Regions from separate parts of the Streptomyces sp. NPDC047017 genome, predicted to be linked through region 2. Evidence: riboswitches for the same ligand, from Rfam matches in the RefSeq annotation. Region 2 holds a riboswitch; the other holds the start of a gene.

Region 1 (14,977 bases), on a different contig from region 2:
GAGAGCTGACAGCGCCGTCCGCCCCCGCCCCACCCTCGCGCACCATGCCTGTCGAATGAGAGAGGCGACCCACCATGCCGCTGCATGTCCCCCCGGCTCCCGCGCCCGCGCTCCGTTCCGTCCTGACCGCACTCGGTTCCGCCACCGCCGTGCGCGAGGCCCGGATTCCCGCCCTCCATTCCGCGCAGGGTCCCGCGACCCCCGAACTCCCGCTGCCCGTGCACGTACTGGACCGGATCACCCCCGAGGGGGTCTCCGCGACCAGACTGGCCGGCTGGCGCTTCCAGATCCGCCGCGGCGAGAGCGCGGTGGCGGCGGCCGAGACCCGGCTGACCCCCGACGGCTGGGTCTTCTCGCACTTCTTCGAGGGCCCCTACGTCGCCTCCACCGAGCGGGCGCTGCGCCAGGCGGAGAGCCTGCCCCAGCCCTACCAGCCGCGCCTGCTGTCCCTGCCCGGCCTGTACATGCTCACGCTGTGGCTGCACGGCGACCTCACCGACGACGGCGCCGGCGGCCATCCCGCCGCCACCGACCTGCTCGTGCCGCTGGCCCCCGCACCGCCCGGGATCCCGGCCCACGTGCCCCACCGGGTGTCCGACCTGCTCCCCGTCCTCACCCACCGGGTGACCCCGGTACGGCTCATGGGGTCGCCCGCCTGAGACCCGCCCGCGCCGCCCCGCACCCCGCGGCCGGCCCCGTACGCACCCCGCTGCCGGATCTCCCGGTGGCGGGGTACTTCGTCGTGGGCGGCGCCGCGGGAGCGACAGGCGGCCCACCGCCCCACCGCCCCGGCTGGACTAGCCCCATCCGGCCACCCTGAACCACCCGAAGGGACCGTGCGGTTGGGGTGAACCGCTCAAGCGGGTGACGCGTCTCCAATCTGTGAGAGGCGGTACCGCGAAATACCTGCGGAATCACGTCCGTGGGGCAACACTGGTTTCAGTCCGACTCATCACTACGGGGGAGGCGGCCATGGAGAATGCCACCAGCCGCGGGACACGCACGACAGCCATCCCGGACCATACGACTCAGCGAGAGATCCCACCCATGTGCCAGCACCAGCCACCGTGCCCGTCAGCCGACTCCGCCGACCGGGAGTCCGCCCGTCTCGTGGCGCACCACCCCGAGCAGGGCTGGAGCCTGCTGTGCAACGGCGTCCTGCTCTTCGAGGACACCGGTGAGCTGCTGCCCGACGGGAAGATCATCGCCCCGCACCGCCCGCTGGGCGCCGACCGGGTGATGACCGCGGCCTGAGCACCACGGGCGGCCCCTCCGGACCGCCCGAGCACCACCAGGGGCCGGCCCGCACACCAGATGCGCACCGGCCCCGACGCACGCCCGCCCCCACCCCACATCACCCCACATCCCCGCACGTCCGGCCCCAGACAGACGCCCCCAGACAGACGCCCCAGGCAGCCCCTCTCCCCCGCTGCCCCGCTGCCACCGCGTCAAGAACGCCCGCCGCCGCGTCAGAGCCCCGTCAAGGCGGGCCGCGCACCCCCGCGAGCCGTCTAGCGTCGATGTCATGAGGTACCGCGACGACGTGCGGCCGGACACGGCGGGCACACCCGGACAGCGACCCGCCCCGGTGGTGAGCGACCGCCGCTGGGCGCGCGAGGTGCGCACCTCGGCGCGCTGCGCGGTCGCGCTGCTCGGCCTGCTGCTGCTGATCGACTGGGGCACGGGCGGCCTGACGTGGTGGCGCGGCCTGCTGTGGTCCGGGCTCGCGGGGCTGCTCCTCCTGGTGCTCTGGCCGCCGCGGGTGAGCGCCGGCGAGGGCTGGCTCGCCATCCGCTCGCCGCTGCGGCGCCGCCGGGTCCGTACCGATCTGCTGGAGTCGGTGCGGGTCACGGACGGCGTCTGCCGGCGGCTCGTGCTGCGGGACGCCCTCGGTGCCCGCGTCGAGATCGACCCGCAGGTCCTGCTGGACAACCCCGCCCTGTGGTACCGCTTCGAGGAGGACGCCCGGCGGTCGGCGACGAGCGGCAGGCCGCACTGCGGGACGGGCGCGCTGCGGGACCTGGCCGAACTGGTCGACCGCGAGACCGCGCTGGCCCTGTTCCGGATCTCCGGACTGGAACCATGACGCTGGGTGTCCGCGGCCGGCTCCCGCGCCGCGCCGCAGCCGTCCACTCCGGCCGACCCCGCCCGTACGGGCGAATCCGGGCGAACGGCCCGAAAATCCCGCTCCCGATGCGCCACCTGTGCCGACGCGGCCATTCTTAACGGAAGATTGATGCCCGCTCCCCCGGATACGCGTGGGCCTCTACGTCACGCTCTGCTTACGCTGGTGCCCGGTCCGCGTGATGGCCGGATCTACACGCTGAGCCGCACCGAGGGCTGAGCCGCACATCAGGAGCAGGGCCGATGGCCACCACCGAACACCCTCCCAGTCGTCTGCGCGCCTGGATGCTGGAGGGCCTGTCCGACATGGGCAAGGGCGTGCAGCAGGCACCGCACGCCGCGCCGGAGCCGCCGCACAAGGGCCAGCGGTGGTGGCGCGTCATGTGCCTGACCGGTGTCGACTACTTCTCCACCCTCGGCTACCAGCCGGGCATCGCCGCCCTGGCGGCCGGGCTGCTGTCGCCCGTCGCCACCATCGTCCTGGTCCTCGTCACCCTCGCGGGCGCCCTGCCGGTGTACCGCAGGGTCGCCGAGGAGAGCCCGCACGGCCAGGGCTCCATCGCCATGCTGGAGCGGCTGCTGTCGTTCTGGCAGGGCAAGCTGTTCGTCCTGACCCTGCTCGGCTTCGCCGCCACCGACTTCCTGATCACCATCACCCTGTCGGCCGCCGACGCCTCGACGCACCTGGTGGAGAACCCCCACCTGACGAGCGCCCTGCACACCCACCAGATGCTGATCACACTGATCCTGCTGGCGCTGCTCGGCGCGGTGTTCCTCAAGGGCTTCCTGGAGGCGATCGGGGTCGCGGTCGTCCTGGTCGGCATCTATCTGGCGCTGAACGTCGTGGTGGTCGTCGCCGGTGTCTGGCACGTCGTCACCGCCGGCCATCTGGTCACCGACTGGACCGGTGCCCTGACCGCCCAGCACGGCAACGTCTTCGCCATGGTCGGCGTGGCCCTGCTGGTCTTCCCCAAGCTCGCGCTCGGTCTGTCCGGCTTCGAGACCGGCGTCGCCGTCATGCCGCACGTCAAGGGCCGCCCGGACGACACCGAGGAACGTCCGGCCGGCCGGATCAGGGACACCAAGAAGCTGCTCACCACGGCCGCGCTGATCATGAGCTGCTTCCTGATCGCCACCAGCTTCATCACCACGCTGCTGATCCCCGAAGCGGAGTTCAAGCCCGGCGGCAAGGCCAACGGGCGCGCGCTGGCCTATCTGGCGCACGAGTACCTCGGGAACGCCTTCGGCACGGTCTACGACGTCTCGACCATCGCGATCCTGTGGTTCGCGGGCGCCTCCGCGATGGCCGGACTGCTCAACCTGATGCCGCGCTACCTGCCCCGCTACGGCATGGCCCCGCACTGGGCCCGGGCGGTGCGGCCGATGGTCATCGTCTTCACCCTGATCGGCTTCCTGGTCACCTGGATCTTCGACGCCAACGTCGACAAGCAGGGCGGCGCGTACGCCACCGGTGTGCTGGTGCTGATCAGCTCGGCGGCGATCGCGGTGACCATCGCCGCGCACAAGGCGGGGCAGCGGCACTGGACCGTGGCGTTCGCGGTGATCTCGGCGGTCTTCCTCTACACGACCGTCGTGAACGTCATCGAGCGGCCGGACGGTGTGAAGATCGGCGCCTGCTTCATCGCCGCGATCATCCTCGTCTCGCTGCTCTCCCGGCTGGCCCGCGCCTTCGAGCTGCGTGTGACCAGCGTGACGCTCGACGACATGGCGGAACGATTCGTCAGGGACATCGCCAGCCGCAAGATCCGCTTCATCGCCAACGAGCCCGACCGGCGGGACAAGGCCGAGTACCGCGACAAGATCGAGCAGATCCGCGCCGACAACGACATCCCGGAGACGGAGGACTTCGTCTTCGCCGAGGTCACGGTGACCGACCCGTCCGAGTTCGAGGCGAGCCTGAAGGTGCGCGGCGAGGTCCTGCACGGCCGCTACCGGGTGCTCACCCTGGAGTCCTCCTCCATCCCGAACGCCCTGGCCGCCCTCCTCCTGCACGTGCGGGACATGACCGGCTGCACCCCGCACATCTACTTCGAGTGGACCGAGGGCAACCCGTTCCGCAACTTCCTGCGCTTCTTCCTGTTCGGGCAGGGCGAGGTCGCGCCGGTCACCCGCGAGGTGCTGCGCGAGGCGGAACCGGACCGCGACAAGCGGCCCCGCGTGCACACCGCCTGAGCCAGGCGGTCCGGCCACCTCGGGCACCGCCACCGCGACCGCCCGGGCCGCCCGCCCGGCCGCCGCGCACGCCGCGTGCGGCGCGCCGCCGCCGAAGAACTATCGTGATCCGCATGCAGTCGTACACGATCGGCCAGGCCGCCCGCCTGCTCGGGGTCAGCCCCGACACCGCCCGCCGGTGGGCGGACGCGGGCCGGATGAGCACCCACCGCGACGAGAGCGGACGGCGGCTCATCGACGGCCGGGACCTGGCGGCGTTCTCGGTGGAGCTGGCCCGGACCGGCGACGGCGAGGAGACCCCCTCGTACACCTCGGTGCGCAACGCCTTCCCCGGGATCGTGACCGCGATCAAGCTCGGTGACGTGGCGGCCCAGGTCGAGATCCAGGCCGGCCCGCACCGCCTCGTCTCCCTGCTGACCCGGGAGGCCGTGGAGGAACTGGGCCTGGAGGTCGGCATGGAGGCCACGGCCCGCGTGAAGTCGACGAACGTACATATCGACAAGGCGTAGCCCGCCGGTTCTGCCGGGCGTGGCCCGCCGCTCCCGCCCGCTCCCCCGGCCCGCTCCCGCCCGCTCCCCCGGCCCGGTCACGCCCCGACGCGCTCGCCCCCGACGCGCCCGCCGCCGGCACCCGAGTGCCCGTACCCGCCGTCCACCCGGATCGCCGTGACGCCGCTGACGTACCGCCCGCCGCACCGGTCCTGGGGCAGCACCAGCTGGGGTCCGGTCCGGTCGAGCGGGGTGTCGTCGACGGCCACCGCGAGCAGCACGGGCGCGTCGGCGAAGTCCGGGTCGATCTCCGCCCAGGACAGCAGCGTGCCGTGCCCGTCGGCACCGGCGACGGCGATCAGGAACCGCAGCCGGTCCTTGCGCCGGGCCGGGTCGAAGCCGGGTCCGGCGGCGGCCAGCACGTCGTACAGCCGCGGTCCGGCGAACCAGTGGTGCCGTACGCCGCTGGTGGCGCACTCGAAGCTCACCCGGGCCCGGTGCTGCGGCCAGCCGAGCAGGTCCGCGACGGTCAGGCGCACCGGCCGGGCGAGGTCACCGGCCAGGACGAGTTCCGCGAGCGGCACGGGCCACCACCTCCTTGTGGCAGGTCCGTACCCGCACGGCGGCTCCGTACAAACGCACATGCGACCCGGAAAACGGAGAACCGCAGCTCATGCGATGCAACAGCAGACTTACGCCTTGTAGTTGCGGCAGTATCATCGGCACACGGCCCCGCACGGCCGTGCCAGGGCGCGACAGCTTGTTTCTTCGTGCAGAACCAGAGGAGTGGACCCTTGATGACCCGTTCCATGCGCCGGACCCGGACGCTGCAGGTGGCCGGCGCGGGAGCCGCAGCACTGCTGGCCCTCAGCGCCTGCTCCTCCTCGTCCAAGTCCTCCTCCGACGACTCCTCGCCGTCGTCCGGATCGACCACGTCCTCCGCCCCGAAGCTGTCCGGCACGGTGACGGTCTTCGCCGCCGCCTCGCTGAAGGAGAGCTTCACGACGCTGGGCAAGGAGTTCGAGCAGCAGCACCCGGGCACCAAGGTGTCCTTCAACTTCGGTGGCAGTGACACCCTCGCCGCCAGCATCACCAGCGGCGCCCCCGCCGACGTGTTCGCCGCGGCGAGCGCCAAGACGATGAAGACCGTGACGGACAAGAAGGACGAGGCCGCCGCGCCCGTCACCTTCGTCCGCAATCAGCTGGAGATCGCGACCCTGCCGGGCAACCCGGACAAGGTCGCCTCCCTGAAGGACCTCACCAAGTCCGGGCTCAAGGTCGTGCTGTGCGACAAGACCGTGCCCTGCGGCGCCGCCGCCCAGAAGGCCCTCGACGCCAGCAGCCTCAAGCTCACCCCCGTCTCCTACGAGCAGGACGTCAAGAGCGCCCTGACCAAGGTGGAGCTGAAGGAGGCCGACGCGGCCGTGGTCTACAAGACCGATGTGCACGCGGCCGGTGACAAGGTGGAGGGCGTGGAGTTCCCCGAGTCGGCCAAGGCCGTCAACGACTACCCGATCGCCCCGCTCAAGAACGCCCCCAACGCCGCGGCGGCCAAGGCGTTCATCGAGCTGGTCCGGTCGGCCGAGGGCCAGAAGGTGCTGGCCGAGGCCGGCTTCCTCAAGCCGTGACCGTGACCGACGAAGCCGGTGCCGCGACCCCGAAGAGCGGGTCGCGGCACCGGCGTGCCTTCCGGGGCGCGCCGCTGCCGCTGCTGCTGCCCGCGCTGGTGGGCCTGGCGTTCCTGCTGCTGCCGCTGCTCGCCCTGCTGGTCCGCGCGCCCTGGCGCAGCCTGCCGGACCAGCTGACCAGCACCGCGGTGTGGCAGGCGCTCCAGCTCTCTCTGATCAGCGCCACCCTGGCCACCGGCGTGAGCCTGGTGCTCGGCGTCCCGCTGGCCTGGCTGCTGGCCCGTACCGACTTCCCCGGGCGCGGCTTCGTACGGGCCCTGGTGACCCTGCCGCTGGTGCTGCCGCCGGTGGTGGGCGGTGTGGCGCTGCTGCTGGCGCTGGGCCGCAACGGCGTGGTGGGGCAGTGGCTGGACTCCTGGTTCGGGATCACCCTGCCGTTCACCACGGCCGGGGTGGTGGTCGCGGAGGCGTTCGTGGCCATGCCGTTCCTGGTCATCAGCGTCGAGGGCACGCTGCGCGCCGCCGACCCGCGCTACGAGGAGGCGGCCACCACGCTCGGCGCGTCCCGCTTCACCGCGTTCCGCCGGGTCACCCTGCCGCTGATCGCGCCCGGTATCGCGGCCGGCGCGGTGCTGGCGTGGGCGCGGGCGCTCGGCGAGTTCGGCGCCACGATCACCTTCGCCGGGAACTTCCCGGGCCGCACCCAGACCATGCCGCTCGCCGTCTACCTGGCCCTCCAGGACGACCCGGACGCGGCGATCTCCCTGAGCCTGGTGCTGCTGGTCGTGTCGATCGCGGTCCTCGCCGGTCTGCGGGACCGTTGGATGACGGCGTCCTCATGACCCGCGCCGCGTTCCCGGTGCCCCGTGCCACACGCAAGGTGGCCCGCGCCGCGCTCAAGGTGCCCCGGACCGCATCCCCTTCCCCGAACCGCCCCGCATCCTGGACGATCACTTCATGACCGACATCGACGAGACCCGCGGCGGCGTCCGTGCCGCCGGCGCGCCCGGTGACGGACTCGACGCCCACCTCGTCGTCGACCGCGGCGGCTTCCGTCTCGACGTGTCCCTGACCGCCGCCCCCGGCGACGTCGTCGCGCTGCTCGGCCCGAACGGCGCCGGCAAGACCACCGCCCTGCGCGCCCTGGCCGGCCTGATCCCGCTCACCGGCGGCCGGCTGCGCCTGGACGGCGCCGCGCTGGAGAGGACCCCGCCCGAGAAGCGCCCCGTCGGGGTCGTCTTCCAGGACTACCTCCTCTTCCCGCACCTGTCCGCCCTGGACAACGTGGCCTTCGGGCCGCGCTGCCAGGGCGTGGCCAAGGCGGAGGCCCGCGCCCAGGCCGCCGAATGGCTGGCGCGCATGGGCCTGGCCGACCACGCCGGGGCCAAGCCCCGCCGGCTCTCCGGCGGCCAGGCCCAGCGGGTCGCCCTCGCCCGCGCGCTGGCCACCCGGCCCCGGCTGCTGCTCCTGGACGAGCCGCTCGCCGCCCTGGACGCCCGCACCCGCCTGGAGGTGCGCGCCCAGCTCCGCCGGCACCTCGCCGAGTTCGAGGCCGCGGCCGTGCTGGTCACGCACGATCCGCTGGACGCGATGGTGCTGGCCGACCGGCTGGTGGTCGTGGAACACGGCCGGGTGGTGCAGGAGGGCACGCCCGCGGAGACCGCCCGCCGTCCGCGCACGGACTACATCGCGCAGCTCGTCGGCCTGAACCTGTACCGCGGACGGGCCGAGGGGCATCTGGTACGGCTGGAGTCAGGCACCGCCCTCGCCACCACCGAGGACCTGTCAGGACCGGCCTTCGTCGCCTTCCCGCCGGGCGCGGTCACCCTGCACCGGGAGCGCCCCACCGGTTCCAGCGCCCGCAATCTGTGGCGCTGCGAGGTGGCCGGGCTGGAGACGCACGGCGACCGGATCCGCGCGGACCTCACCGGCGAACTGGCCCTCGCCGCCGATCTGACCACCGTCGCCGCCGCCGAACTCGGCCTGCAACCGGGCGCGGAGGTCTGGGCGGCCGTCAAGGCGGCGCAGACCCACGCCTACCCGGCCTGAACAGCAGGCGGACAACCGGAAGGGGCCCTGCCCCGGCCCTGGCAGGCCGGGGCAGGGCCCCTTCGGTGATTTCGCGCGAATCCGCTCAGTCCTCGTACGCGTCCAGCGGTGGGCAGGAGCAGACCAGATTCCGGTCACCGAACGCCTGGTCGACGCGGCGCACCGGCGGCCAGTACTTGTCGGCCACCGAGACACCGGCCGGGAAGACGGCCTCCTCGCGGCTGTAGGCGTGCTCCCAGTCACCGCCGAGCGCTGCGGCGGTGTGCGGGGCGCCGCGCAGCGGGTTGTCCTCGGCGGGCCACTCGCCGGAGCCGACCTTGTCGATCTCGGCGCGGATCGCGATCATCGTGTCGCAGAACCGGTCCAGCTCGGCCAGGTCCTCGGACTCGGTCGGCTCGATCATCAGCGTGCCGGCCACCGGGAAGGACATCGTCGGCGCGTGGAAGCCGTAGTCGATCAGGCGCTTGGCCACGTCGTCCACGCTCACGCCGGTCGCCTTGGTCAGCGGGCGCAGGTCGATGATGCACTCGTGCGCGACCAGGCCGCCGGGGCCGGTGTAGAGCACCGGGAAGTGCGGCTCCAGGCGCTTGGCGATGTAGTTGGCGGACAGCACGGCGACCTGGGTGGCCCGCTTGAGGCCCTCGCCGCCCATGAGCCGCACATAGGCCCAGGAGATCGGCAGGATGCCCGCCGAGCCCCAGGGCGCGGCCGAGATCGGGCCGACCCCGCTCTCCGGGCCGGCCTCCGGCTGCAACGGGTGGTTGGGCAGGTGCGGCGCGAGGTGCGCGCGCACCGCCACCGGGCCGACGCCGGGGCCGCCGCCGCCGTGCGGGATGCAGAACGTCTTGTGCAGGTTCAGGTGCGAGACGTCGCCGCCGAAGTGGCCCGGCTTGGCGACGCCGACCAGGGCGTTGAGGTTGGCGCCGTCGACGTAGACCTGGCCGCCGGCCTCGTGCACCTGGGCGCAGATGTCGGCGACGTGCTCCTCGAACACACCGTGCGTGGACGGGTAGGTGATCATCAGCACGGCGAGCTGGTCGCGGTGCTGCTCGATCCTGGCCCGCAGGTCCGCGACGTCGATCTCGCCGTCCTCGGCGGTCTTCACCACGACCACCTTCATGCCGGCCATCACGGCGCTGGCCGCGTTGGTGCCGTGCGCGGAGGACGGGATGAGGCACACGGTGCGCTGCTCGTCGCCGTTGGCGCGGTGGTAGCCGCGCACGGCGAGCAGGCCGGCCAGCTCGCCCTGGGAGCCGGCGTTCGGCTGGAGGGAGACCTTGTCGTAACCGGTGACCTCGGCGAGCCGGTCCTCCAGCTCATGGATGAGCGTGAGGTAGCCCCGCGCCTGCTCGGCGGGCGCGAAGGGGTGCAGCTGGCCGAACTCGGGCCAGGTGACCGGCTCCATCTCCGTGGTCGCGTTGAGCTTCATGGTGCAGGAGCCCAGCGGGATCATGCCGCGGTCGAGCGCGTAGTCGCGGTCGGCGAGCCGGCGCAGGTAGCGCAGCATCGCGGTCTCGGAGCGGTACTGCTGGAAGACGGGGTGGGTGAGGTAGGCGTCGGTGCGCAGCAGCGGCTCGGGCAGGGCCGGGGCCGCCGCGGCGTCCAGCGCGTCGATGTCGCCGTCGGCGCCGAAGGCGGTCCACACGGTACGCAGCTGCGCCCGCGTGGTGGTCTCGTCGCAGGCGATCGAGACGTGGTCGGCGTCGACGGGGTACAGGTTGACACCGGCCTCGCGGGCGGCGGCGACGACCTCGGCGGCCCGGCCCGGCGTCCTGACGGTCAGCGTGTCGAAGTAGGCGCCGTGGACGATCTCGGCGCCGGCCGCCTTCAGGCCCTCGGCGAGCACCGCGGCGTAGCGGTGGGTGCGCTGCGCGATGGCCTTCAGGCCCTCGGGGCCGTGGTAGACGGCGTACATGCCGGCCATGACGGCGAGCAGCACCTGCGCGGTGCAGATGTTGCTGGTGGCCTTCTCCCGGCGGATGTGCTGCTCGCGGGTCTGCAGGGCGAGGCGGTAGGCCTTGTTGCCGTCGGCGTCGACGGAGACGCCGACCAGGCGGCCGGGCAGGCTGCGGGCGAACTTCTCGTGCACCGCCATGTAGCCGGCGTGCGGTCCGCCGAAGCCCATCGGCACGCCGAAGCGCTGGGTGGTGCCCACGGCGATGTCCGCGCCCAGCTCGCCGGGGGACTTCAGCAGGGTGAGGGCGAGCAGGTCGGCGGCCACGGTGACCAGGGCGCCCAGTCCGTGCGCCTGCTCGATGACGGGCTTCAGGTCGCGTACGGCCCCGGAGGCGCCCGGGTACTGCAGGAGCACGCCGTTGATCTCGCGTCCGGCGAGCTCGGCCGGGATGCCGTCGCTGAGGTCGGCGACGACGACCTCGACGCCGGCGGGCTCGGCGCGGGTCTCGATGACGGCGATGGTCTGCGGCAGCGCGTCCGCGTCGACCAGGAACAGGCCCTTCTTGTTCTTGCCCATGCGCCGCGACAGCGACATCGCCTCGGCCGCGGCGGTGCCCTCGTCCAGGAGGGAGGCGCCGGAGGTCGGCAGGCCGGTGAGGTCGGCGACCACGGTCTGGAAGTTCAGCAGGGCCTCCAGGCGGCCCTGCGAGATCTCCGGCTGGTACGGGGTGTAGGCCGTGTACCAGGCCGGGTTCTCCATGACGTTGCGCAGGATGACCGGCGGGGTGAACGTCCCGTAGTAGCCGAGGCCGATCATGGAGCCGAGGACCTGATTGCGGTCGGCGAGGGTGCGCAGCTCGGCCAGCACCTCGGCCTCGGTGCGCGCGCCGGGCAGATCGAGCGCCTTGGCGTTCTTGATCACATCCGGGACCGCGGCGGCGGTCAGCTCGTCGAGCGATCCGTAGCCGACCTGCGCGAGCATCTTGGCCCGCGCCTCCTGGTCGGGCCCGATGTGGCGCTGCTCGAAGGGGATGCCCTGTTCGAGCTCGGAGAGCGGAATGCGCTGGGCGGTCATGGTGGAGGGCCTCCTGGTCTGACGCGACCTTCGGGGGACACCACGGCGTGGATGTCCCGGCGGCCTCCCCCTCTGTCATCTCGACCTGAGAGCTTCACCGGACCACCCGAGGGCGCCCGGCTTTCACCGTCGGTGAGAGCGGAAGCCGTCGGCAACCGCCCTGCTTTCCAGAGTGACCTCGTCCGTGCGGTACGTGGGCCTGAGAGATTCCGGGGAGGATTTGCTCCTTCGGCGCCTCCGGTGGTTCCGGAGGACTCTCCCGCACGGGGTCAGCAGCCGTTTGCCAGCGTACCAGCGGGCTCCGCGGCGGTGTTCGAGTGGCCGCAGGACCGAATGTGCTCTTTCGTAGTGCTTACGGATGAGTTGCGACCACGTGGAGGGACCGTGCTGACCGAGATCGATCCGCGCAACCTGATCGGCCGCAAGGCGTTCGACCGCAACGGCAACAAGATCGGCACGGTGGACGAGGTGTACCTCGACGACGCGACCGGTGTGCCGGAGTGGGCGGCCATACGCACGGGCCTGTTCTCCCGGGACGCCTTCGTGCCCCTGGAGCCCAGCGAGCTGGTCGAGGGCACCCTGCGCGTCCCCTTCGACCGGGCACTGATCAAGGAGGCCCCCGACTTCGGCGTGGGCCGCCACCTCTCCCCGGAGCAGGAACTGCAGCTCTACCACCACTACGGCCTCGACGTGGGCCCTGCCCCGGCCCTCCCGGACCACGACTTCGGCAGACTGGCCGGCTCCGGCTCCGAGGAGGCCTGACCCCAGGACCCTTCGCCCGCTCGCCCGACCCGTGTACGTCCCTCTCGTCCGCCTCCTCCCGCATCGGGACCACCGACCCCCGGGCCGCGACCGAGGTTCCACCTCGCCGACTCACCCGCACCGGCAGACCGGCCGCGACCCGGGATCACACGCCCCCCGCACGCCCCCGGAGCCCGCCAGGGCTCCAGGTGGCACCTCGGGTCACCTCACAGCGCCCCCAGAGCGGCCGTGGCAGCCCCCTCGCCCTCACCCGCCGCCACCGCACCGGCCACGCCACCGGCCACACCGCCCTGCTCCTCCGGTCTTCGCCGCACCAGCGGCAGCGGCTCGGCCGGCTCCAGGGCCGGATCGTCCACGCGGAAGGTCCGCACCCGCCCCGGCGCCGACCGGGGTGTCTCGAAGCGGACGGTGACCCTGCCGATGCCACTGCCCTGCACCCAGCCGTGCCCGTGCTCGGCGTGCCGCACGTCATGGCCCGCGGCCCAGCGCCGCTCGGCGGGCGCCGCCTCCTCGCGCGCCGGTTGGTCCGCCGGCTCCTCGGCAGGGCCCGCCCCCTCACCGGCCGCCGCCCCTTCACCAGCCGCCGCCCGCTCCCCGGCCGCCTGCGCGAACAGGTCCTCCTGCGTGTAGTCCGCGAGCCCGGACACCCCCACGCCGAGCAGCCGTACACCGCCGGTGGTGTCCACGGAGTCCAGCAGCCGGGCCGCCGCCTCCCGGACCACCGCCAGGTCGTCGGTGGGCCCGCGCAGCGTCTCCGAACGGGTCAGCGTGGAGAAGTCGTACCGGCGCACCTTCAGCACGATGGTCCGCCCCGACAGCCCGGCCTCGCGCAGCCGCCGCACGCACCGGTCCGCGAGCCGCTGCACTTCCAGGCCCACCCGCGTCCGGTCGTGGATGTCCACGTCGTAGGTGTCCTCCACGGACACCGACTTGGTCTCGCGCTCCGCCACGACGGGTCGCTCATCGTGCGCCATCGCCATGGCGTGCAGCGCGTGCCCGTGCGCCCTGCCCAGCAGCCGCACCAGCTCGTCCTCGCCCGCCTCGGCGAGTTCGTCGACGGTGTGGATCCCGGCCCGCCGCAGATGGTCGCCCGTCGCCGGCCCCACGCCCGGCAGGGTCCGTACGGACATCGGACCGAGCAGAGCGCGTTCGGTGCCGGGCTCGATGAGCACCAGCCCGTCCGGCTTGGCCTGCTCGGAGGCGATCTTGGCGAGCATCTTGGAGGCGGCCAGCCCCACCGATCCGGTCAGTCCCGTGACGGCCAGGATGTCGGCGCGCAGCCGCGCGCCCGCCAGCCGGGCCGAGTCCGCGTCCCGGGCCGCCCCGCCGGCCTCCAGGTCCACGAAGGCCTCGTCCAGGCTGAGCGGCTCCACCAGCGGCGACAGCGCCCGCAGCAGCGTCATCACCTGCCCGCTGATGGACCGGTAGAAGCCGAAGCGGGGCACCAGATACGCGGCGTTCGGCGCCAGCCGCCGCGCCTGGGCCATCGGCATCGCCGAGTGCACCCCGAAGACGCGGGCCTCGTACGACGCGGTGGCGACCACACCGCGCGGCCCGAGGCCGCCCACGACGACCGCCTTCCCGCGCAGGCTCGGCTTGGACGCCTGCTCCGCCGAGGCGAAGAAGGCGTCCATGTCGAGATGCAGGATCGTCGGCGTGGCCCTCACACCTCCGATGCTGCACCACACCACTGACAATGCCCTCGCGCAGGGCCCGGTCCGGCCGCGCCGCGGCGGGCCGGAAGCCGCCCCCGGGAGCCGCCCGGAGGCCGGTCAGACCGCCCGGTTGCGGCGCCGGGCCAGCTCGTCCCCGGGGTTGTGGCCCACCAGGGTCTCCCCCGTGTCCACGCGCTCGCCGTGCAGCTGGGACAGCGCGCCCTCCACATCGCGCCAGACCACGCCGACGGCGATGCCGAAGATGCCCTGGCCGCCCTGGAGCAGCGCGTGCACCTCGTCGGGCGAGGTGCATTCGTAGACCGTGGCGCCGTCGCTCATCAGCGTCATGCGCTCCAGGTCGTTGAAGCCGCTCTCGCGCAGGTGCTGGACGGCGGTGCGGATGTTCTGCAGCGACACACCGGTGTCCAGGAACCGCTTGACGATTTTCAGGACGACGACGTCCCGGAAGCTGTACAGGCGCTGGGTGCCCGAGCCGTGGGCGGGCCGTACGCTGGGCTCGACCAGGCCGGTGCGGGCCCAGTAGTCGAGCTGCCGATAGGTGATGCCGGCGGCCGCGCAGGCCGTCGGGCCGCGGTAGCCGATCTCCTCGGACCCCATGGACGTCCCCTCTTCGCCGACGGGCACCGCCGTCGGCCGCTGCGGGGCCTGGTCGGCCGGGTCGCCGTGCAGGGGGTATCCCCTGTCCGGGCGGAGCCGTGAGCCGGGGGAAGGGCACGGACCGCTTCCCCCGACACCGCGTCCGGGGGCACCCCCAGCCGTACCGTCGCCGCTGCTTCTCACGCCGACCTCCGTCCTTGACCTGCCTTCTCGACGGTAGGCAGTCACCGGGGGTGCGTCAACGATCGCCACACTCGGCACGCCGAGTGATAATCACCCTGAGAGTGGTTTCCCGTGCCCCATCGCGGGGAAAGGCTAGCCGAATGGCCTCCCGGAAACCGCCGGACGCACGGGTCGGCCGGTGGCATATGTCAGCGTTTCACTGATTACTGGTGCCGAAGTCCTCCGGCGAGATCTGGTCGAGGAACTCGCGGAACTTCTCCACCTCGTCCTCCTGCTCGTCCGGGATCGCGATGCCCGCGTCGTCGA
Region 2 (14,977 bases):
AGCCCATGATGATGATGCCGTAGCCCTTCTTCTGGACGTTGCTGGGGCTGCCGATGATGCCGGAGTACTGCGAGCCGTCGTACTGGTAGATGTCGGCGGTGATGCCGATCTTCTTCAGCGACGCCTGCATGGACTGGGCGGTGGCCACCTCGACCGGCTTGTTGTTGCGCACCGCGATGGTGGTCTTGAAGCCGTTCGGCTGGCCGCAGGCCTTCAGCTCTTCCTTGGCCTTGGCGACGTCGCCGTTCTTGCCGGAGCCGGCGATGTTGTACGGGTCGTACTTCTGGCCCTCGGAGCCGGCCACCGACGGCGGGAGCATGTTGGTGCCGATGTCACCACCGGCGATCGGGCCGCCGCGGGCGGTCTGCAGCGACACGTGGTCCGAGCCGTAGATGACGGCCTTGCGGCAGTGCTCGTTGTCGAACGGCTTGACGCTCTGCGGGAAGGCCGCGTACCGGATGAAGCCGGAGAGCGGGTTGTCCAGGTTGCCCTTGTGCTGCTTGAGGGCGATCTGGCGGCCCTGCGGGGACATGCCGGTCTGGCTGATGTCCACGTCGAAGTCGCCGTTGATCAGACGCTGGTCCAGGTCGTTGGCGTTGGTGAACAGCTTGAGCGAGATCTTGTCCGGGTACGCCTTGCGGACCGGGTCCGAGGACGCCTTCCAGTTGGTGTTGCGGGACAGGACCAGGCTCTTGCCCGGGTCGTAGGAGTCGAACTTGTACGGCCCGGAGGAGAACGGGTGCAGGCCGTACTTCGACTTGGTGTCCTTGTCCTGGCGGACCGGCGAGGCCGAGGTCAGCGCCAGCATCTGGATGAAGTCGGAGTTGGCCGTGGGCAGGTGGAAGACGATCGTCTTGTCGTCCGGCGTCTCGATCGCCTTCAGGCCCAGGTGGTCCGCGGAGGTGTCCTTGTACGGGCCCGGGTAGGTGCTCTTGGGGTCCAGCGCGCTCTTCAGGTAGATCGGGCCGCCGGACAGGACGTCCTGCGCCCACACGCGCTCGATGCCGTACTTGATGTCCTTGGAGGTGATCGGCTTGCCGTCCTCCCAGGTGATCCCGTCGCGCAGCGAGAACGTGTACGTCTTGCCGTCCGTGGAGACCTTCGGCATGGCCGTCGCCAGGTCCGGCGTCAGCTCGGCGCCGGCGGCGCCCGGCTCGGTCTTGTAGGTGAGCAGCTGGCGGCTGTAATAGCGCGAGAAGTCCCACATGAAGCCGTAGTAACCGCGGGTGGTGTCCCACGAGTCGGCGTCCTGGGTGCCGCCGTAGCGCAGTTCGCCGCCCTTCTTGACCGCCGAAGCGTTGACGACCTTGTTGTTCGCCGCGTCGAAGCCGGCCGCGCCGCTCTTCGAGTCGCCGTCGCCGCCGCCGCACGCCGCCGTGGTCAGCAGCCCGGCGACCACGGCCGCAGCGGCGAGCGCCTGCTTGCGCCGCTTTGAGGTGCGTTGGGTAGTCACGATCTCGGTTCCTCCGGATTTGATGAGAGACCCCGGGTAAGCGCCACGGGTCGCTTGGTTACGGCGGTTCAGCGGGAGCCCTTGGGGTCCAGCGCGTCGCGTACGCCGTCGCCGAAGAGGTTGAAGGCCAGGACGGTGATGAAGATCGCCACACCCGGGATGATCATGTACATCGGGTCCGAGTCGTAGTAGTCGATCGCGCTGGAGAGCATCTGCCCCCAGGAGGCGGTGGGCGGCTTGACGCCCACGCCCAGGAAGCTGAGGGCCGCCTCGGTGAGGATGTTCGTCGGGATCATCATCGTCGTGTACACGATGATGGGGGCGACCAGATTGGGCAGCAGCTCCTTGAACAGGATGTAGAACCGCCCGGCGCCCAGCGAGCGCGCCGCCTCCACGTACTCGCGCTCCCGCAGGGAGAGCGTCTGGCCGCGCACCACGCGGCCGATGTAGGGCCAGCCGAAGAAGCCGATGACCAGGACCATCACGGCCACGCGCATGCTCGAACCGGTCAGGCCCAGCATGTTGTCGGGCATGACCGAGACCAGGGCGATGATGAACAGCAGCTGCGGGAAGGCCAGCAGGCCGTCCATGACGCGGCTGACGAGCGAGTCCACCCAGCCGCCGAAGAAGCCCGCGAGGATGCCGAGGATCGTGCCCAGCACCACGGCGACCAGGGCGGACAGGAAGCCGACCAGGAGGGAGATCTGCGCGCCGTAGAGGATGCGGGCGAAGATGTCGCGGCCGTTGACCGGCTCGACGCCGAGGAGGTGGTCGCCGCTGATGCCGCCCAGGGATCCGGTGGGCGTGCTGAACAGCGGGTCGATCAGGTTCTCGTGGTAGGCGTCCGGGTCCTGCCCGATCAGCTTGGCGAGCAGCGGCGCGAACACCGCGACCACGATGAGCAGGAGCACGACCACGCCACCCGTCAGGGCCAGCTTGTCCCGCTTGAGGCGCTCCCAGGCGATCCGGCCCAGGGAACGGCCCTGAACGGCCTCGGCGCCCGTGGTGGCGGCCGACGCCTCCTCGGCGGCGCCCGGGGCCGCTTCCGCGGTCGGCTCGTGCAATGGTGCCGTCATTAGGCAGGGACCCCTCTCAACCGGCGGTGGCCGGCCCGCACTTGCCGCTGTGGCGGCGTGATCAGTCCGTCGTACGCAGGGGCGAACGCCCCTTGTTGCGGGAGTCTTCAATGACGGGGTGATCTGTTGCCAGACTTGGCGGTGAAAGGATGCGCAAACGTGATGCGGGCCGGGGGGTTCCGTTATCCGGACAGTGGGTAACGGGGGGCGGACGCGGGCCAGTCGGCGGTTTCCCGGCCAGAACCGGACCTTCCACCCTCATCTACGCGCGAAGAAGGTCACGGAGCGCGATCGCCGTCCACGGCGGCGGGGTGCGCCCGGTCAGAGACCCGCGCCGGCCGGCGGGTAGCCGTAGCCGCCCGCCGGGTGCCCGCCGAAGCCGCCGTGGGCTTCGCGGTCGTAGAAGGGGCGGGCGTGGGCGCGCAGCCACATCGCCACCGGGTCGAACTCGTCGGACATCGCCACGGTCGACACCGGCAGCCCCTCGGGGACGGCCGCCACCGACTGCTGCATCATCGCCCGCACCGAGTCGACGGCCGGCGGCGAGGTGTCGTACACGTCCAGGCCGATGGCGAGGTACGGCGAGCCGAGCGCGGGCTGCACCCAGGCCCGGCGCAGCGAGCGCAGCGCCGGGGTGCGGTGGGCGGCCTGGGTGAGCAGGGCGTAGAACTGCGGTACCTCGACGGCCGGTTCGGAGAGTCTGAGCGGTCCGGCCGGCTGGCGGTCCAGGCCGGTGGCGATGCGCCGCAGGTCCAGCCAGGGGATGCCCACGCCGCCGCCCGGGGCGTGCGGATTCAGCCACAGGCCGTAGTGGTCGGGGTAGAGGGTGCGGGCGACGTCCAGGCCCTCGGCCACCTCGTAGGACCGCATCCAGCCGCTCGCCGACAGCTCCTGGGCGGAGGTGACGCAGGGGGCGTAGCCGTGGCCGCCGACCTCCATGAGGCCGTACCGGGCGTCGGGGGAGCCGGCCTGGCCGTGCCACAGCAGCATCCAGATCTGGCCGGAGGCGGGGGTGGCCAGGGCGCGCAGCAGCGCCTCGTAGGCGTCGTAGCGTCCGGGCCTCACCTGGCGGAGCGTCTGCTCCACATGCCCGGCCGCGGTGTCGCTGGCGCTCACCCTTTTACCGCCCCTCCATGCAACCAAGGTCTCGACCGAGCCGTGGGTCCAGCTTAAAGGCCGCCCGTGTTTCAGTGACCGTACTGGTAGAACGGCCGGACCCGCTCCCGCATCCAGTCGGCGACCGGGTCGTCCGTGATGTCCAGGAGGATCAGGTTGACCGGCCAGGGGGCCGGGGCCTGGGCCAGGGCGCGGCCCAGCGCGTCCAGCGGGAGGGCGCGCAGGTCGCCGTCCCACGGGGAGAGTTCGACGCCGACGAACATCACCGGGTCGGCCGTCTCCACGGCGGCCAGGCAGCGGCGGGCCGTGCGGACCACCCCGGTGCCGGCGAACTCGGCCGAGGCGGCGGCGAGGAAGTCCACCGGTTCGTCCTGCCAGTCGGGCTCGAAGAGGCGGACCCGGCCGCCGCTCGCGGGGCCGTCCAGCTCGGTGCGGCCCGCCCGGCACAGTTCGGCCACGGCCGGCGGGGGCAGCGGGAGGCCGGCCACGCCGTCCGGGTTGAGCGCGATGCCGACCTGGGCCGGCAGCCCGCGCGCGAACTCGACCGCGGGCGCGACGGTGAACGGCAGGTGCCCGCCGGCCACCTGGCGCAGCTGCTCCTCGGAGCTGAAGACCGGCACGTACACCTGGCCGTCCAGGTCCAGCGTGGGCAGGTCGAGCGGACCGCCGTGCGGACCGCGGCCGTTGGGCAGCGGCACCCACAGGAAGCTGCGGGCGAGCACCTCGGTGATCCGGCCGCCGGCGGCCGGGATGCCGAGGGCGGCCGAGAGCACCTCCTCCAGCTCGTTGCCGGGCCATCCGCCGTGCGGATGGGGGTGCGTCTGTACCGGGAAGTCCCCCGGGATGTCCGCGGAGAAGTCCGCCGGGAAGTCCATCTGCCTACCGCCTGCCGGTCACCACTGCTGTGACCGAAAGGCTAACGGGTGCCGGCGGCGGGCCGGCCGGCGAAGGCGATGCGGCGCAGCTCGCCGGCGGCCGCGCGGTCCAGCAGCACGGCCGAGCCGCAGCCCGCGGGCACCTCGCCGCGCTCCGCCGCGCGCACCAGGCGGCCGGCGGTGCGGCGGTGGCGGGCGAAGGCGTAGCGGGAGACGCGCCGGCCGCGCCGGTGCTGGCCGCTCAGCGCGGCGTCGGGGGTGACGTCCAGCAGGATCAGGTGGAGGGTGCCGCCGCGGCGGCGGGCGGCGCGGGCCAGCCAGGCGCGCACCCAGCTCTGGGTGCCGCAGTCGTGGACCACGACACCCCCGCCGGCGCGCAGGGCGCGGCGCAGCGCGGCGTAGTGGGCGAGGCGGACCAGGGGGCGGTAGAGGGCGTAGGGCAGGCGGCGGGCGAGGCGGGCGTCGAAGCGGTCGCGCACGTCCTGGGAGTCGATCCGCGCCCCGGGCACCGCGCGGTCCATCAGCGTGGACTTGCCGCTGCCCGGCAGCCCGGTGACGACGGCCAGGTCACGGGGGCCGAAGAGCAGTTCGCGCGGGGCGCGGCCGGGGCGGTCGCGCAGGTCGCGGACCATGGGAGCGGGGTGCTCGCGCGGGGCGCGGACCACGGGGGCGGGACCCTCGCCCGGCTCGCCGGCCACGGGCCCGGGAGGCTCCCGCAGGTCTCGGACGACGGGCGTGGAATCCTCCCGCAGGTCACGGACGCCGGGAGCCGGGTGCTCACGCGGGGCGCGAACGGCGGGAGCCGGGTGCTCGCCCGGCTCACCGGCCACAGACGCGGGAGGCTCCCGCAGGTCGCGGACGCCGAGCGTGGAATGCGCCCGCAGGTCACGGACGCCGGGAACCCGGCGCTCACGCGGGGCGCGAACGGCGGGAGCCGGGTGCTCGCCCGGATCGCCGGCCACGGGGCCGGGAGGCTCCCGCAGGTCACGGGCCACGGGTACGGAGTGCTCCCGCAGGTCGCGGGCCACGGGCGTCGGGGGCTCGCCGTCCCTGTCGCGGGCCGGGGTCCCTGTCGGTGCGGGCAGGGCGGGCGCCCGGGTCGTGGCGTACGCCGGCGCGGTCCTGTCCACCCTCGTCCTCCTCCCCCGGGGCGGTGACGGTCACCTTCCCATCGAGCGTAAAGAGAAGGTAATGCGTGGCGCCCGTCGCTGTCGTGCGCGTTCTGCCACAGGACGGTTACGGATGCGGCCCTGCCGCGAGCGCGCCGGGCGTGCAATGATGTGCGCGCCAACTGCATACCGGCCGCTTGAATCCGCGCGGGAGAGTTCCCAGCAGTCGTCTCGCTGGGGCGCCGAAGGAGCAAGTCCCTCCCTTGAATCTCTCAGGCCCCGTTACCGCGCGGGCGAGGCACATCTGAAAAGCGGGCCGCTGCCGCAGCGGCCCCACCCAAGGTGCAAACCGTGACCGTCCGCATGCCGGCGGTCATGGCGAACCTCTCAGGTTCCGATGACAGATGGGGAGGACACGAGTCCTGTCCTCGCCCCCATCGCCTTGGAGACCGACCGATGAGCAGTTCCGCGCCCCTCCGTCACACCGCGCTGGACACGGTGCACCGCTCGCTCGGTGCGACGATGACCGACTTCGCCGGCTGGGACATGCCGCTGCGCTACGGCTCCGAGCGCGACGAGCACCTGGCCGTGCGCACCCGGGCCGGTCTCTTCGACCTCTCCCACATGGGCGAGATCACCGTCACCGGCCCGCAGGCCGCCGCCCTGCTGGACTTCGCCCTGGTCGGCAACATCGGCTCGGTCGGCACCGGCCGCGCCCGCTACACCATGATCTGCCAGGAGGACGGCGGCATCCTGGACGACCTGATCGTCTACCGGCTGGCCGACACCCGCTACATGGTCGTGGCCAACGCCTCCAACGCCCAGGTGGTGCTGGACGCGCTCACCGAGCGGGCGGCCGGCTTCGACGCCGAGGTCCGCGACGACCGGGACGCCTACGCGCTGCTCGCCGTCCAGGGCCCCGAGTCCCCGGGCATCCTGAAGTCCCTGACCGACGCCGACCTGGACGGCCTCAAGTACTACGCGGGCCTGCCCGGCATGGTCGCCGGGGTGCCCGCGCTGATCGCCCGCACCGGCTACACCGGCGAGGACGGCTTCGAGCTGTTTGTGGAGCCGGAGCACGCGCCCGCGCTGTGGCAGGCGCTGACCGGGGCGGGCGAGGGCGTCGGCCTGGTCCCGTGCGGCCTGTCCTGCCGGGACACGCTGCGCCTGGAGGCGGGCATGCCGCTGTACGGGCACGAGCTGACGACCGCGCTCACCCCGTTCGACGCGGGCCTCGGCCGGGTGGTCAAGTTCGAGAAGGAGGGCGACTTCGTCGGGCGCGAGGCGCTCGGGGCCGCCGCCGAGCGGGCCGCCGCGCAGCCGCCCCGGGTCCTGGTCGGCCTGGTCGCCGAGGGCCGGCGCGTCCCGCGCGCGGGGTACTCCGTCGTCTGTGGCGGCGAGGTGATCGGCGAGGTCACCTCCGGCGCCCCCTCCCCCACCCTGGGCAAGCCGATCGCCATGGCCTACGTGGACGCCGCGCACGCCGCTCCGGGCACGCCGGGGGTCGGCGTGGACGTCCGGGGCAACCACGAACCGTACGAGGTCGTGGCACTGCCGTTCTACAAGCGGCGGAAGTAGACACTGGTCCCGGCCCGGCGGGGCCGCGCCGCGTCAGGCCCTGACGCGTCCGCCCTCCGGCGTGCCCGGGTGTGACCCCGGGCACGTTCCGCCGCCCACCAGCGTTTCCCGCAGTCCCTCATCCACCAGCACTCCCCCGCGTACAGGAGAATTCAGGCCATGAGCAACCCCCAGCAGCTGCGCTACAGCAAGGAGCACGAGTGGCTGTCGCCCGCCGAGAACGGCGTCGCGACGGTCGGCATCACCGAGTTCGCGGCCAACGCGCTCGGCGATGTCGTCTACGCCCAGCTCCCGGAGGTCGGTTCCACGGTGGCCGCGGGCGAGACCTGCGGTGAGCTGGAGTCGACCAAGTCGGTCTCCGACCTCTACTCCCCGGTCGGCGGTCAGATCACCGAGATCAACCAGGACGTGGTGGACGACCCGTCCCTGGTGAACTCCGCGCCCTTCGAGGACGGCTGGCTCTTCCGGGTGCGCGTCACCGACGAGCCGGACGACCTGCTCTCCGCCGCCGAGTACACCGCCCAGAACGCGGGCTGAGAGGGGACGCGGAGATGACTGTCCTCAACACCCCCCTGCACGAGCTGGACCCGGACGTGGCCGCCGCGGTCGACGCCGAGCTGCACCGCCAGCAGTCCACCCTCGAAATGATCGCCTCGGAGAACTTCGCCCCGGTCGCGGTCATGGAGGCGCAGGGCTCGGTCCTCACCAACAAGTACGCCGAGGGCTACCCAGGCCGCCGCTACTACGGCGGCTGCGAGCACGTCGACGTGGTCGAGCAGATCGCCATCGACCGGATCAAGGCGCTGTTCGGCGCCGAGCACGCCAATGTGCAGCCGCACTCCGGCGCCCAGGCCAACGCGGCCGCGATGTTCGCGCTGCTCAAGCCCGGTGACACGATCATGGGCCTGAACCTCGCGCACGGCGGGCACCTGACCCACGGCATGAAGATCAACTTCTCTGGCAAGCTCTACGACGTCGTCGCCTACCACGTGGGCGAGGACGGCCTGGTCGACATGGCCGAGGTGGAGAAGCTGGCCAAGGAGTCCAAGCCGAAGCTGATCGTGGCCGGCTGGTCGGCCTACCCCCGGCAGCTGGACTTCGCCGCGTTCCGCCGGATCGCGGACGAGGTCGGCGCGTACCTCATGGTCGACATGGCGCACTTCGCCGGCCTGGTCGCGGCGGGCCTGCACCCCAACCCGGTGCCGCACGCCCATGTGGTCACCACCACCACCCACAAGACGCTGGGCGGCCCGCGCGGCGGTGTGATCCTGTCCACGGCCGAGCTGGCCAAGAAGATCAACTCCGCGGTCTTCCCCGGTCAGCAGGGCGGCCCGCTGGAGCACGTGATCGCGGCCAAGGCGGTCTCGTTCAAGGTCGCCGCGAGCGAGGACTTCAAGGAGCGCCAGCGGCGTACCCTGGAGGGCGCCCGCATCCTGGCGGAGCGCCTGGTCCAGGAGGACGCCAGGGCGGCGGGCGTGGACGTGCTGTCCGGCGGCACCGACGTGCACCTGGTCCTGGTGGACCTGCGCCATTCGGAGCTGGACGGCCAGCAGGCCGAGGACCGGCTGCACGAGGTCGGGATCACGGTCAACCGCAACGCGGTCCCGAACGACCCCCGGCCGCCGATGGTCACCTCCGGGCTGCGGATCGGCACGCCCGCCCTGGCCACCCGCGGCTTCACGGCCGAGGACTTCACCGAGGTCGCGGACGTGATCGCCGAGGCGCTGAAGCCGTCCTACGACGCCGAGGCACTGGCGGCCCGGGTGAAGGCCCTGGCCGACAAGCACCCGCTGTACCCGGGTCTGAACAAGTAACCACGCCCCCGGGGCGCGCCGCGCAGGTGAGACCCACCGCGCCGCGCCCCGGCCGGCGCCGCCCCAGCACCACCCCCGCTTTGAGGAGTCTCCGTGGCCATCTCGGTCTTCGACCTGTTCTCGATCGGCATCGGCCCGTCCAGCTCCCACACGGTCGGCCCGATGCGCGCGGCCCGCATGTTCGCCCGCCGGCTGAGCGGCGAAGGGCTGCTGGAGCCGACCGTGTCGCTGCGCGCGGAGCTGTACGGCTCGCTCGGCGCGACCGGCCACGGCCACGGCACCCCGAAGGCGGTGCTGCTCGGCCTGGAGGGCGACTCCCCCCGCACGGTCGACGTGGAGCACGCCGACGAGCGGGTGGAGAAGATCAAGGAGTCGGGCCGTCTGAACCTGCTGGGCGAGCACGAGATCGCCTTCTCCTTCGACGACGATCTGGTCCTGCACCGCCGCAAGGCCCTGCCCTACCACGCCAACGGCATGACCCTGTGGGCGTACGACGCCTCGGGCGCCGAGCTGATGGCCAAGACGTACTACTCGGTGGGCGGCGGCTTCGTCGTGGACGAGGACGCGGTGGGCGCCGACCGGATCAAGCTGGACGACACGGTCCTGAAGTACCCGTTCCGCACGGGCGACGAGCTGCTGCGCCTGGCCAAGGAGACCGGGCTGTCGATCTCCGCGCTGATGCTGGAGAACGAGCGGGCCTGGCGCACCGAGGACGAGATCCGCGCGGGCCTGCTGGAGATATGGCAGGTGATGCGGGCGTGCGTGACGCGCGGCATGTCCCGTGAGGGCATCCTGCCGGGCGGCCTCAAGGTGCGCCGCCGCGCGGCCGTCACCGCCCGCCAGCTGCGCGCCGAGGGCGACGCGGCCTCCCGCGCGATGGAGTGGATCACCCTCTACGCGATGGCGGTCAACGAGGAGAACGCGGCCGGCGGCCGGGTGGTGACCGCGCCGACCAACGGCGCGGCCGGCATCATCCCCGCGGTCCTGCACTACTACATCAACTTCATCCCCGGCGCCGACGAGGAGGGCGTGGTCCGCTTCCTGCTCGCGGCCGGCGCGATCGGGATGCTCTTCAAGGAGAACGCCTCCATCTCCGGCGCCGAGGTCGGCTGCCAGGGCGAGGTCGGCTCGGCCTGCTCGATGGCGGCGGGCGCGCTGGCCGAGGTGATGGGCGGCACCCCCGAGCAGGTGGAGAACGCCGCGGAGATCGGCATGGAGCACAACCTCGGCCTGACCTGCGACCCGGTCGGCGGCCTGGTGCAGATCCCGTGCATCGAGCGCAACGGCATGGCCGCCGTCAAGGCCGTCACCGCGGCCCGCATGGCCCTGCGCGGCGACGGCTCCCACAAGGTCTCCCTGGACAAGGTCATCAAGACCATGAAGGACACCGGCGCGGACATGTCGGTCAAGTACAAGGAGACGGCGCGGGGCGGGCTGGCGGTGAACATCATCGAGTGCTGAGCGGCGACCCGGACTGATGTTCGGCCGTCCTGAAGGGGTCGAGTGCCGGGGAGAGCGGGCACAACCCAGGGGAGGACTCCTTCCCCACGGCACTTCAGGGAGTTTGCATGCTGCGTGGCATCGATGTGAGCGCTTATCAGTCCGCGAGCTACGGCACGCACGGCCTCTCCTTCGTCTTCATCAAGGCGACGGAGGGCCGTTCGTACATCAGCTCCAAGCTCACCGCCCAGACCAAGCACGGCCGCGACGCCGGACTGGTCCTGGGCTTCTACCACTTCCTGTGGCCCGGCGACATCGACGCCCAGGCCGCGTACTTCGTCGCGCACGCGCCCGAGAAGGCCGGTGACGTCCTCGCCGTCGACTGGGAGAGCACCAGCGCCGGCACCCACGCGTCCAACGCCGAGAAGGACCTGTTCATCCGCAAGGTGAAGCAACTGCGGCCGCACAACCGGGTGGTGCTCTACACCAACCGGCATTTCTGGCTGACCGTCGACACCACCTCCTACGCCGGCGACGGCCTGTGGATCGCCGACTACGTCAAGGCCGGTCACCCCCGGATCAAGGCCAAGTGGCTCTTCCACCAGTACACCGACGATCCGCAGGACACCGATGTGGCGAACTTCGGCAGTGCGGACGCGCTGCGGGACTGGGCGAAGGCGTAGGCGGGGCGGCGGTTCGTGAGGCCGCCCCGCCCGCTCAGGGCCTTAAGCCGCCGTTCAGGCCCGGAAGTCGGCCGGGCGCTGCGGGGACGCCTGTGCCAGGGCCTCGGTGACGGCCGCGGTGCCCGCGCGCAGCCCGTAGACCGGGGTGCCGGGCTGCTGGCGCCAGGACTCGTCGAGGGTGCCGGAGTCCACCGTGTCGAAGCCCAGCTCGTCGATCAGCGCCCGTACCGTCGCCTTGGCCGCCGGGTCGTCGCCGGCCACCGGGAGCGCCATGCGGTCGGGGTCGCCGGCCGGGCGGGGCCGCTCCAGGATGTCCTGGGCGTACGTCCCGTTGAACGCCTTGATCACGGTGTGGCCCAGGTGCCGGGCGCTCCAGCGGCTCTCGGTGAGGCCGTCGTCCTCGATCTCCGCGATCCGGCCGTCCCGCTGCGGGTAGTAGTTGCCGGTGTCGATCACGGCCACGTCCTCGGCGGCCTCCTTCAGCAGGCCCGACGGCAGGCCGGGGACCGCCTTGAGCGGCACGGTGACCACGACGACCTCGGCGCCGCGTGCCGCCTCCTCGGCCCGCACAGGCCGCGCGCCGGTCTCCTCGGCCAGTGCCGCGAGGGTCTCGGGTCCGCGTGAGTTCGCCACGGTGACGTCGTGCCCGAGGGCGGTGAGCCGTCGGGTGAGGTTGCCGCCGATGTTGCCCGCTCCGATGATGCCGATCTTCATCTCTGCCCGCCTCGCTCCTCCGGGCCCCCGGAGGTCGTCTGGATGCGGCCGCCTTCCGGCGCCGTCGTCCGCGTGCAACCTCCCGGCCGCGCGGGCTGTTCCCGGTTCGCGCCGAACGGGTGAAAGACGAGGGGCGCCCGGCGGTCGTCACCGCCGGGCGCCCCCGCGTCCGCCTCACTTCTGCGGGCTCACTTGTTCAGGTAGGCCCAGAACTCGTCGAAGGAGAGGACCTGATCGCCGTTGAGGTCCCGCTGCCTGATGATCGCCTCGGCCACCGTGTCGGTGACGTTCCAGTCGCCGCCCTGGGCCAGGGCCGACTTGAACTCGGTGGCGGTGATGAAGCCGTCACCGTCCGCGTCGATCCGCTGGAACTGCTTGCGTGCTTCCTCGATGTCCGCCACCGGTCCGCCCCTTTTGCGTCGCGTCTGATCTGTCGTGCCGCGGTACGTACGTCGTACCGACGCAGGTCAGATTAACGGCCCGGCCAGGCCCTCAGTGCCGCGGCCACCCAGGCGAACTCCTCCTGGTGGCTCGGGGGCTCCCGCTCGCCCTTGATCACAGCCCCCAACTCCCAGTACCGGCCCACCTCGGGGCCCAGGTCGATACGGCGCAGCACGGCCGCCCGGTCGGTGTCGCCGAACAGTTCGGTGAGGACGGTGTCCGCCTCCGGGTCGCCGGGCGCCACGCCGCGCTCCCGCGCGGCGCCGGCCAGCTCGATCATCCGCTGCACGAACCGTATCGAGGAGCCGGCCGGGGCGTCGGGGCCGCGGTCGGCCGCGCCGGACTCGACCACCCTGCGCATGGTGGCCCGGAATGTGGGTTTCTGCAGCAGCCCCGCCAGTTCCACCCAGGCGTCCACCTGCTCCGGAGCGGGGTCGTCGGGCAGGTGGACGCCGACCCGGCGGGTACGCTCGCGGATCCACGGGTCCGCGGTGTCCAGTCCCTGGAAGACGTCGTCCACGAACTCGTCCACGATCCGCTGCCGCTGGGCCGCCGACAGCCGTGCCAGCTTGTTCATGAGGGTCATCTCCTCCGCGCTCGAACCGCGTCGGGCGACGCTCGCCAGCACCGTCCGGGTCACCTTCAGCGAGGCGATCTGGGCGTCCAGCGCGGCCACGTGGGCCGCCGCGACCTGGGCGGCCGTCCGTTCACCGGTCAGCACCCGGCGCACGTCGTCCAGGCCGAGGCCCAGTTCGCGCAGGGTGCGGACCAGTTCCAGACGGGCCACCGAGGCGGCGTCGTACAGGCGGTAGCCGCCCGCCGACCGGGCCACCGGGGGCAGGGCGCCCTCGTCGGACCAGTAACGGATGGTCCGTACGCTCAGTCCGGTCGCCCGGGCCAGTTCGCCGATGGTGACCAGTCCGGTGCTGTCGTCGTCGCTCACGTCCGCGAGTCTGGACCTTCCACGGGGTGGAGACTCAAGCGCGGGGCCCGGCGTGAGAGGGACCGACGGCCTCAGCGGAAGACGCCGGTGTGTCCCAGCGAGTAGCGGCCGGGCTGCGGGTAGACGGCCAGGCCGTGCGGGCCGCTGCCGACCTTGATGCGGGCGAGCTGCTTGCCGGTGCGGGTGTCGATGGCGTACACCTCGGAGTTGTAGCGGCCCGAGAGCCACAGCACCGTGCCGTCGGCGGAGACGCCGCCCATGTCGGGGCTGCCGCCGTGGGGCAGGCGCCACTTCCCGGTGAGCTTGCCGGTGGCGAAGTCGAAGACGGAGATCGTGCCCTCGCCGCGGTTGGAGACGTACATCTCGCGGGAGTCGCGGCTGACGTAGAGGCCGTGGGCACCCTTGCCGGTGTGCAGGAACGCCGGCTTGCCGAACGTGTCGCCGTCCAGGATCCACAGGCCGTCGGCCACCATGTCGGCGATGTAGAACTTCTTGCCGTCGGGCGACATCTTCACGTCCTGCGGCATGGCCCCGCGCACGTTCAGCTTCTGCTGCCCGACGACCTTCATCTTCGCGGTGTCGACCTTGAGCAGTTCGCCGCTGAACTCGCAGGAGACGATGAAGTAGCGGCCGTCGGTGGAGAAGTCGGCGTGGTTGACGCCGCCGCAGCCGACCGGCAGGGCCTTGACCTGCTTCATGGTGTGCGCGTCGCGGAAGACGAGTTGGCGGTCCTTGGAGGCCATGACGACGGCGTACTTGCCGTCGGGCGTGAAGTACAGGTTGTACGGGTCGTGCACGGCGACCGGCTTGCCCGCCTTGCCGGTCCTCGGGTCGATGGGGGTGAGCGAGTTGCCGAGGTCGTTGTTGACCCACAGCGTCTTCAGGTCCCAGGAGGGCACGACGTGCTGGGGCTGGCGGCCGACCGGGAGGGTCTCGATGACCTTGTAGGTCTTCGGGTCGATCACGGTGACCGTGTCGGAGTTGGTGTTGGGGACGTAGATCCGCGAGGGGAAGTCCTTGACCACCGGGGAGAGCTGGCCCGGGCGGTCGGCGGCGTAGACGTCCTTGGGGTCGAGGACCGGCGGCATGCCGGGCAGGGCGTCGGCGGCCTGCCGCGCGGGCTGCTCGGGCCGGGCGGGCGCCTTGCTGCCGAGGGCTTCGTCGGCGCCGCTGCCCGAGCCGCCGCCGCTGCACGCGGACAGGGCGGACAGCGCCGCGCAGGCGGCACCGGCGAGCAGGACCCGGGTGAGGCGGGCAAGTGAAGTGGCGTGCATCAGCTCAGCAGCTCCGTGGTGGTGACCGCGTGCAGGCCGCGGCGGTCGAGTTCGGCGAGTACGTCGGGCAGGGCCTCGGCCGTGTCGGGGTAGCCGAAGTGCAGGCTCACCACCGATCCGGCCCGGACGGCGGACAGCACGTTGCGGGTGACCGCGGCGGCGCCGGGCCGGGTGAAGTCGAGGGAGTCGACGTCGTAGGAGAGGACGTGCGGGTATCCGGCGGCGCGGGCCAGCCGGGCGACCAGCGGGGTGGCGGTCTGGGCGCGTGAGGGGCGGAACCACGTGCCGATGGAGCCGGTGAGCCGCTTCAGGCGGTCGGCGCAGCCGGTGATCTCGGCCCGGGCGTCGGCCTCGGACATCTCGTTGACGGACAGGTGGCGCCGGGTGTGGTTGCCGAGGTCGTGGCCGCCGTCGAGGATCCGGCGGGCCAGCTCCGGGTACTGGTCGAGCCAGGTGCCGAC

The links. Region 2 has a riboswitch for glycine ahead of gcvT (glycine cleavage system aminomethyltransferase GcvT). Riboswitches for the same ligand answer to the same signal wherever they lie in the genome.
Region 1: another riboswitch for glycine. It lies ahead of gcvP (aminomethyl-transferring glycine dehydrogenase); the one in region 2 lies ahead of gcvT (glycine cleavage system aminomethyltransferase GcvT).

Annotation. Positions count from the first base shown of each region.
Region 1 is NZ_JBEYVW010000004.1:450,882-465,858, forward strand. It holds gene ABZ858_RS09710 (hypothetical protein) at 75-659, shown strand; gene ABZ858_RS09715 (DUF5999 family protein) at 1,048-1,254, shown strand; gene ABZ858_RS09720 (hypothetical protein) at 1,526-2,086, shown strand; gene ABZ858_RS09725 (amino acid transporter) at 2,368-4,317, shown strand; gene ABZ858_RS09730 (helix-turn-helix transcriptional regulator) at 4,431-4,826, shown strand; gene ABZ858_RS09735 (molybdopterin-dependent oxidoreductase) at 4,904-5,389, opposite strand; gene modA (molybdate ABC transporter substrate-binding protein) at 5,603-6,433, shown strand; gene modB (molybdate ABC transporter permease subunit) at 6,436-7,275, shown strand; gene ABZ858_RS09750 (ABC transporter ATP-binding protein) at 7,391-8,482, shown strand; gene gcvP (aminomethyl-transferring glycine dehydrogenase) at 8,568-11,453, opposite strand; glycine riboswitch at 11,631-11,725, opposite strand; gene ABZ858_RS09760 (PRC-barrel domain-containing protein) at 11,838-12,215, shown strand; gene ABZ858_RS09765 (DNA polymerase IV) at 12,422-13,882, opposite strand; gene ABZ858_RS09770 (MerR family transcriptional regulator) at 13,988-14,671, opposite strand; gene ABZ858_RS09775 (bifunctional nuclease family protein) at 14,868-14,977, opposite strand, start outside.
Region 2 is NZ_JBEYVW010000018.1:37,123-52,099, reverse strand. It holds gene ABZ858_RS27255 (ABC transporter substrate-binding protein) at 1-1,453, opposite strand, end outside; gene ABZ858_RS27250 (ABC transporter permease) at 1,522-2,529, opposite strand; gene ABZ858_RS27245 (enhanced serine sensitivity protein SseB C-terminal domain-containing protein) at 2,851-3,645, opposite strand; gene ABZ858_RS27240 (enhanced serine sensitivity protein SseB) at 3,717-4,520, opposite strand; partial or broken gene ABZ858_RS27235 (AAA family ATPase) at 4,562-5,161, opposite strand; glycine riboswitch at 5,828-5,927, shown strand; gene gcvT (glycine cleavage system aminomethyltransferase GcvT) at 6,086-7,207, shown strand; gene gcvH (glycine cleavage system protein GcvH) at 7,367-7,744, shown strand; gene glyA (serine hydroxymethyltransferase) at 7,759-9,021, shown strand; gene ABZ858_RS27215 (L-serine ammonia-lyase) at 9,115-10,482, shown strand; gene ABZ858_RS27210 (GH25 family lysozyme) at 10,590-11,144, shown strand; gene ABZ858_RS27205 (NAD(P)-binding domain-containing protein) at 11,199-11,936, opposite strand; gene ABZ858_RS27200 (EF-hand domain-containing protein) at 12,047-12,259, opposite strand; gene ABZ858_RS27195 (MerR family transcriptional regulator) at 12,331-13,242, opposite strand; gene ABZ858_RS27190 (beta-propeller fold lactonase family protein) at 13,314-14,516, opposite strand; gene ABZ858_RS27185 (polysaccharide deacetylase family protein) at 14,516-14,977, opposite strand, start outside.